Regions from separate parts of the Janthinobacterium sp. SUN118 genome, predicted to be linked through region 1. Evidence: riboswitches for the same ligand, from Rfam matches in the RefSeq annotation. Region 1 holds a riboswitch; the other holds the start of a gene.
What was found. Region 1 has a riboswitch for FMN ahead of ribB (3,4-dihydroxy-2-butanone-4-phosphate synthase). Riboswitches for the same ligand answer to the same signal wherever they lie in the genome.
Positions count from the first base shown of each region.

Region 2: linked by a shared signal. The riboswitch ahead of O0880_RS11260 (6,7-dimethyl-8-ribityllumazine synthase) and the one ahead of ribB (3,4-dihydroxy-2-butanone-4-phosphate synthase) in region 1 are both predicted to bind FMN.

Region 1 covers NZ_JAPUBV010000001.1:1,655,052-1,658,457, reverse strand. The annotation lists gene O0880_RS07580 (insulinase family protein) at 1-1,564, opposite strand, end outside; FMN riboswitch at 1,750-1,900, shown strand; gene ribB (3,4-dihydroxy-2-butanone-4-phosphate synthase) at 1,995-2,642, shown strand; gene O0880_RS07570 (MFS transporter) at 2,647-3,406, opposite strand, start outside.
Region 2 covers NZ_JAPUBV010000001.1:2,513,484-2,516,889, forward strand. The annotation lists gene O0880_RS11255 (TonB-dependent receptor) at 1-934, shown strand, start outside; FMN riboswitch at 1,009-1,170, shown strand; gene O0880_RS11260 (6,7-dimethyl-8-ribityllumazine synthase) at 1,345-1,848, shown strand; gene O0880_RS11265 (ABC transporter substrate-binding protein) at 1,910-2,971, opposite strand; gene O0880_RS11270 (class II aldolase/adducin family protein) at 3,236-3,406, shown strand, end outside.

The sequences.
Region 1 (3,406 bases):
TTTCGCTGACGATGCTACCGCCGGCCGGCGGACCTGCCATCAGTTCGCTGGCGAGGACTTTTTCCGTGCGCGGCTCAACCTTTTGCTGCTCGGCACTGGCGACCGCATCGAGCAATTGCTGCTGCGTCGGTACGGCGGACGCCGTATCGCCCGCCTTCGGCTCGACACCCATGTAGACCACCAGTTTCTTTTGCTGGTCGGGGATTACCTTGGCCACCGTCTCGTTGATTTCCTGCAAGGTCACTTGCGGCAAAAGTTCCCGTGCATACAGCAGCTCGTTGGCGATGCCGGGGATGGCTTCCTGTTCGAGGAAGTTGCGCGAATACTCGGCCACGAAACCGGCCGAATCGGACTTGTCGCGCTCGTTATAGGCGCGTTCGTAGTTGCGCAACATGTCCTTGCGCGCGCGGTCCAGCTCATCCTGGCTGAAACCGAAACGGCGCGCCCGTTCATCTTCCAGCACCAGCGCATCGATGGCCGGCTGCACGCCGCCCTTGCCCAGCAAGGCATACGCGCTGAACGATTCATAGCCGCGCACCAGCTTGCCCATGCTGCTGCCGCCCTGGATGAAGGGCGGGTTGGCCTGCTGCGACAATTCCTGCATGCGCGCGCTGAGCATCTGGCCGTACAGGTTTTCGATCATCTGGCGCCGGTAGTCGGCAATGGTGACGGGTTCCTGCGCGGCGCGGATCGGGTAGCGGATGAAGACGGAATTGTCGGCCGCCTCCTTGTCCGTGATCACCAGCGCTTCCGTCTGCGAGCGCTGCGGCACTTCCGCATACACGCGCGGACGCGGTTTCGCGGGATTTTTCAGCTTGCCGAAATGCGCGCGTATCATCGCTTCGGCCTGCTTCGGCTCGACGTCGCCCACCACCATCACGGCCATCAGGTCGGGACGGTACCAGTCCTGGTAGAAACGCTTGATGGCTTCCGGCTTGAAGGTCTTCAGCACGGACTCCTTGCCGATCGGCATGCGTTCCGCATAGCGCGAACCGTTCAGCAATTTCGGATACAGCACCTTGTTCATGCGGTCGCTGGCGCCCTTGCCCAGGCGCGCCTCTTCCAGCACGATGCCGCGCTCGCTGTTGATGTCGGCCGGATTGAACTTCAAGCCGTGCGCCCAGTCTTCCAGCACGAGGAAACCCTTTTCCAGGTTGCCTTTCCTGTTCGTCGGGATCGGCAACACGTACACCGTTTCATCAAAGCTCGTGTAGGCATTCAGGTCGGCGCCGAATTTCACGCCGATCGATTGCAGGTAAGAAATCAGTTCATTGCGCTTGAAATGCGTGGAACCGTTGAAAGCCATGTGTTCCGTGAAATGCGCCAGCCCTTGCTGGTCGTCGTCTTCCAGGATGGAGCCGGCCTTCACCACGAGGCGCAGCTCGACTTTCTGTGCCGGACGGGCATTTTTCTTGATGTAGTAGGTCAAGCCATTCGGCAATGTACCTACGGTAACTTCTGGTGCCAGCGGCAAGGGGTCGCTCAAGCGGATTTCAGCCTGGGCCATGCAGGCGCATGCCAGCAGGACGGCGCCCGAAATCAGGCGTAATTTACTCAGCTTCATGTAGTGCCTTGCGTAAGATTCAGTAAGCATACCTTACACCGAAATCGACTTTCCGCGATTAAAAACAGCTTAGGGGAAACGACTTTCCCAAGGGAACTTTGTCGAATAAGAAACTCGACCGTGCCCTGCCAGGTTTTTTCAATTGTGCTACAGTATTGCCGCCGGTCATGTGGACCGGCACAACAATACGTCTTCGGGGCGGGGTGCGATTCCCCACCGGCGGTAAGACCGGCAACGGTCAAGCCCGCGAGCGCCTGTCAAATTCCTTTTGGCAGGGTCAGCAGATCTAGTGCAAACCTAGAGCCGACGGTATAGTCCGGATGAAAGAAGATGTGCAGTAGTGTGATGTCCCATCGCCACGGCGATGCGGCCAGTTGCGTCTATTCGCTTGCCCTGCAGCGTTTTTCGCCTATGCGAGGAGCGTTTCACCATGTTAGTCAACAGCTATACCCTGCTTTCCAACGACCTCGAAGGTCGCATCCAGTCCGCCCTGGCCGCCATGCGCGCCGGCATCCCCGTCATCCTGCTCGACGATTTCGACCGTGAAAATGAAGCCGACCTGATCCTGTCGGCGGAAAAACTGACGAATGAAACCATGGCCCTGCTGATCCGCGAATGCAGCGGCATTGTCTGCCTGTGCCTGCCGACGGACGTCGTCAGCACGCTGGAACTGCCGCCCATGTCGTCCGACAACGGCAGCCGCTACGGCACGCCGTTTACCGTCTCCATCGAGGCGCGCGACGGCGTCACGACGGGCGTGTCGGCCGCCGACAGGGTCACCACCATCCGCGCCGCCATCGCCAAGGACGCCAAGCCGGCCGACCTGGTGCGTCCGGGCCACGTCTTCCCCCTGCGCGCCGCGCCCGGTGGCGTGCTCGAGCGTCGTGGCCACACGGAGGGTTCCGTCGACCTGTCGCGCATGGCGGGCCTGAACCCGGCCGCCGTGCTGTGCGAGCTGATGAATCCGGACGGCACCATGATGCGCGGCGACGATATCGAACGCTTCGCGGAACTGCATGGCATGCCCATCCTCACCATCGAGGAACTGGTCGAGTGGCGCAGCACGCGCGAGCAATAAACCTTCAGGCCGCCACGGCCTGCGGCACGTGCACGTGGCGGTGGACGAGTGCCGCCGCCAGGCCATACGCGGCGGCAATCGTCGCATAGGCCAGCGGCAAGCGCAGCGACCAGTCGGGCACCATGTGCAGGATGCTGCCGATCAGGGCCACGCCCACGAGGGCGCCGATCTGCCGGTTCGCATTCAGGGCCGCCGCCGCGCTGTTCGCATGCTGCTTGCCTGCCACCCGCATCACGGTGGCCGTCATGGCGGGAATGGCGATGCCGATGGCCACGTTCATGACGGCCGTGCCCAGCGCCAGCAGCGCAAACGGCGTGCCGGGGCGCAAGGCCATCAGCAGCAAGGCCATGACGGCGCCCACCAGCAAACCGAACAGCATCGGCCGGCGCGTGCCATGCCGTGCCGCAATACTCCCGGCCATGAAATTGCCCACCGTGTAGGCCGCCATCATGGGCAGCAGGCGCAGGCCCGACTGCAAGGCGTCGGCGCCGCCCGCTTGCTGCAGGAACAGGCTCAATAAAAACAGCTGGCCGAAGACGCAAAAGTTAATCAAAAATCCCACGCCATTGGCCGCGCCAAAACTGCTTTTGTGAAACAGTGCGCGCGGCAACAGCGGATGGCTGCCGCTGCGCTCGCGCCGCAGCAATTGCCAGGCGGCCAATACCGTCCATGCCCCTGCCGCCAGCACGCCCGGCGACAGCCAGCCCAGCACGGGACCTTCGATCAGCACGAAACTCAGGCCCGCCAGCGCCGCCACGCCCAGC
Region 2 (3,406 bases), 860 kb from region 1:
ATCGAACACGGTGACGTTCGGCGATCCGTCCAACTGGTGGAACACGGTCCGGGGTGGCAATTACGCGGCCGCCTCCGTGGCCAACAACAACTTCACGTCGAATCCCTCGACCACGTGGAATGCGCTGACCTACGACGTGACGCCCGAGTACCGCTTCAGCCGCACCCTGCGCGGCTACCTGAAATACGCGCACGGCATCAAGTCGGGCGGCTACAACACGAGCGCCACGGACGTGCGCGCCCTGAACACGGTGAAGCCGGAGACCCTGAACTCGTTCGAGGCGGGCATCAAGTCCGAATGGCTGGATGGCCGCCTGAATTTCAACGCCAACGTCTTCCACTATGACTACAAGAACGTGCAGGTGAATATCACGGGCGTGTACAACGGCGACCCCACGCAAAGCGTGAACTACCTGCAGAACGTGCGCAAGGCCCACGTGAATGGCGCCGAATTCGAGGTCGAGGCGCAGCCGACGGACAATCTGCACGTCAACGCCAACGTGGGCCTGCTGCGCACGCAATTCGACGATTTCGCCATCCAGAACAATGGCGGCGACCGTTCCGGCAATGAATTCGTGCGCTCGCCCCATGTGACGGCCCTGCTGGCGGCCGACTACCGCTACCCGCTGGGCAATGGCGCGCAGCTGGTCTTCAGCGGCGACGTGCGCTACACGTCGAAGCAGTACTACTATGTCGACCCGCAAAGCGACGCGCGCGGCTTGCTGAACCAGGGCGGCTTCGCGCTGGCCAATGCGCGCCTGTCGTATGTGCTGCCGGGCGGCAAGCAACGGATCACGGCGTATGCGAACAACCTGGCCGACAAGGTCTACCGCAACCATACGCTCACCAGCTTCGTGCCGGGCGCGGTGAATGGCGACACCGTCATCATCGGCCAGGGCCGCACGGTGGGGGCGTCGTACACGCTGCAGTTCTAGGCGCGCGGGGCAGGGACAGGGGCGATATGCTATAGTCGCCGGGCGTGGCTGCCGCACCCTGTGCGGCAGCCACGCAACGTTCTCAGGGCGGGGTGCGATTCCCCACCGGCGGTAATGGCATGCGTGCCTAGCCCGCGAGCGCTTGCCGGCACGGTCTTCGGACCGGGACGGCAAGGTCAGCAGACCCGGTGTGATTCCGGGGCCGACGGTATAGTCCGGATAAAGAGAGAGCGGGATGTATCATTGTGTTGCTGCCGGCCTGCGCCCGGCGCATGGACGGCCTGCGTTTGCCGTCGGTGCGCGTGCGCGTATGTCTGCATGCGCAGTAGGGCGCGGCTGTTCTGCGCCTGTCATATCCCCTTCGATCCCATGCCCTGTTTTTATCATTCTTGAAAACAGGAGTTTCTTATATGTCACAACCTTCACACGCCGCACCCGGCAAGCGCATCGCTTTCATCCAGGCGGGCTGGCACCGCGACATCGTCGCCCAATGCCGCTTGTCCTTCATCGCTGACATGGCGGTCCTCGGCTTTGCCGAGGGCGAGATCGATGTCGTCGACGTCGCCGGCGCCTTTGAAATCCCCCTGCATGCGCAAGCGCTGGCCAGGAGCGGCCGGTACGCGGCGATTGCCGCTTCCGCGCTGGTGGTCGACGGCGGCATCTACCGCCATGACTTCGTCGCCGACGCCGTCATTTCCGGCATGATGCAGGTGCAGCTGGCGACGGGCGTGCCCGTGCTGTCGGCCGTGCTGACTCCGCATCACTTCCACGCGGGCCACGAACACCAGGAGTTCTACTTCCAGCACTTCAAGGTCAAGGGCGCGGAACTGGCCACGGCTTGCGCGGCCACCATCCATTCGCTGCAGCGGCTGGCGCAACCGGCCAGTGCGCCGCATGCGGCGCTGGCCGCCTAAGCGGCCGTTTGCCGCGTAGCGGCAATGCCGGGGCCAGCGCATCTGGATGCGCTGGCCTTTTTTACGCCGCCTGCTGCAGCAGCGCCGCCAGCCGCCGCTGCGCTTCCTCCAGGGGGCGGCGGTCGATCCAGGCGTCGATGTCGACGTCGCGGTCGAGGAAACCGTGCTGCAGCTGGAAATCCTTCTGCTGGCGGAACAGGGCCACCTTCTCGTCGGACAGGTCGGGCGCCAGCGTCAAATGAAAACCGTCGCGGTAGGCTTCGGCCACGGCGTCGGCGCCGGCCCGCGTCTCGCCCTGCAGGATGGCCAGCACGTCGGCCGGGTGGCTGCGCGCCCAGTGCGCGGCGCGCAGCGTCTGCGTCAGAAAGCGCACGACCAGCTCGAAGTGCTGCTCCAGCATCGTTTCATGCACGGTGATCGGGCGCGGCGTGCCGTTATTCACGCGGAAGCGGCGGTCGGGCAGGGCGTCGATGTCGATGCCCACTTCCAGCCCCGCCGCGCGTGCCGCCTCGGCCGCCGCCGCGCCTTTCACGTAGACGGCGTCGACTTCGCCGCGCAGCAGCGGGCCTATGCCTTGCCATAGCCCCGCGCCCAGGTTCTGCGCCGCTGGCGCCTCGCCTCCCACTTCCACCAGCCGCACGTCGTCGAGCGTCAAGCCGGCCGACGCCAGCACGCCCTTGTAGCCGGCCAGGCTCATGCCGCGCGCGATGCTGCGGCCGCGCCGGTTCTCGCGCAAATCCTCGGCGCGGAAGGCGGGCAGCGCCAGGCGCTTGCCCTGCAGCTGCGCCGGCGTCGCGATGCCGGCGCCGGGGCGCACGAGGATGGCTTGCCATTCGTCTATCCATGTGAGGCCGATCAGGCGCGTGGGCGCCCCTTGCGCGCGCGCGGGCAGGGCCAGCAGGTTGCCGCCTTCGCGCACGAGCGTGGACAGGCCATGGTCGTAATGGTGGCGCGCCAGTTCGCCGCCCACTTCCTGCAGGGTTTTCAGGGCGATGCCGTCGCGGGCGAATTCCTCTTCCAGCCAGCCCAGCTTGTAGGCCAGGCCCGTGGCCGTGGGCACGGGGCAGCGCGTGAACCAGACGGTATCGACGGTATCGGCGCCAGCGGAGGTTGCGGTAGTCATGGGATTCCTTGGTGAGGTGAGGGAAGACCAGGCGCTGCACGAAACATGCCCGCTGCCGGGGCCTGGTCCGCCGGATCTGGCCCGGCCCTGTGCTTGCTGGCTGGCCGACAGCGCCGGCGCCTGGCGCTGCTGCCGCGCCAGCAGCCGCTGTTGCGCCAGCAGCAGCCATCCGCCATTTCCCCGGCCCCTGGCGCTGGCACGCGTCTTGCGAAAGTAGGGGCAGGAGCGACCCGTATCCCTAACCCAAACTGAATGGAGCATGACATGACGGACGTGGCACAAGCGGAAGCACAAGCAGAAACCCAGGAGCTGACGGCGGCCGAACTGGCCTTCGTGGAGCAGGTGCGGCGCGATGCGCAGACGGCCTTCGACGGCTTGCGCGAGACGGGCAGCCTGACGGCCAACGGCACGGTGGGCTTCGTCGAGCGCACGCCG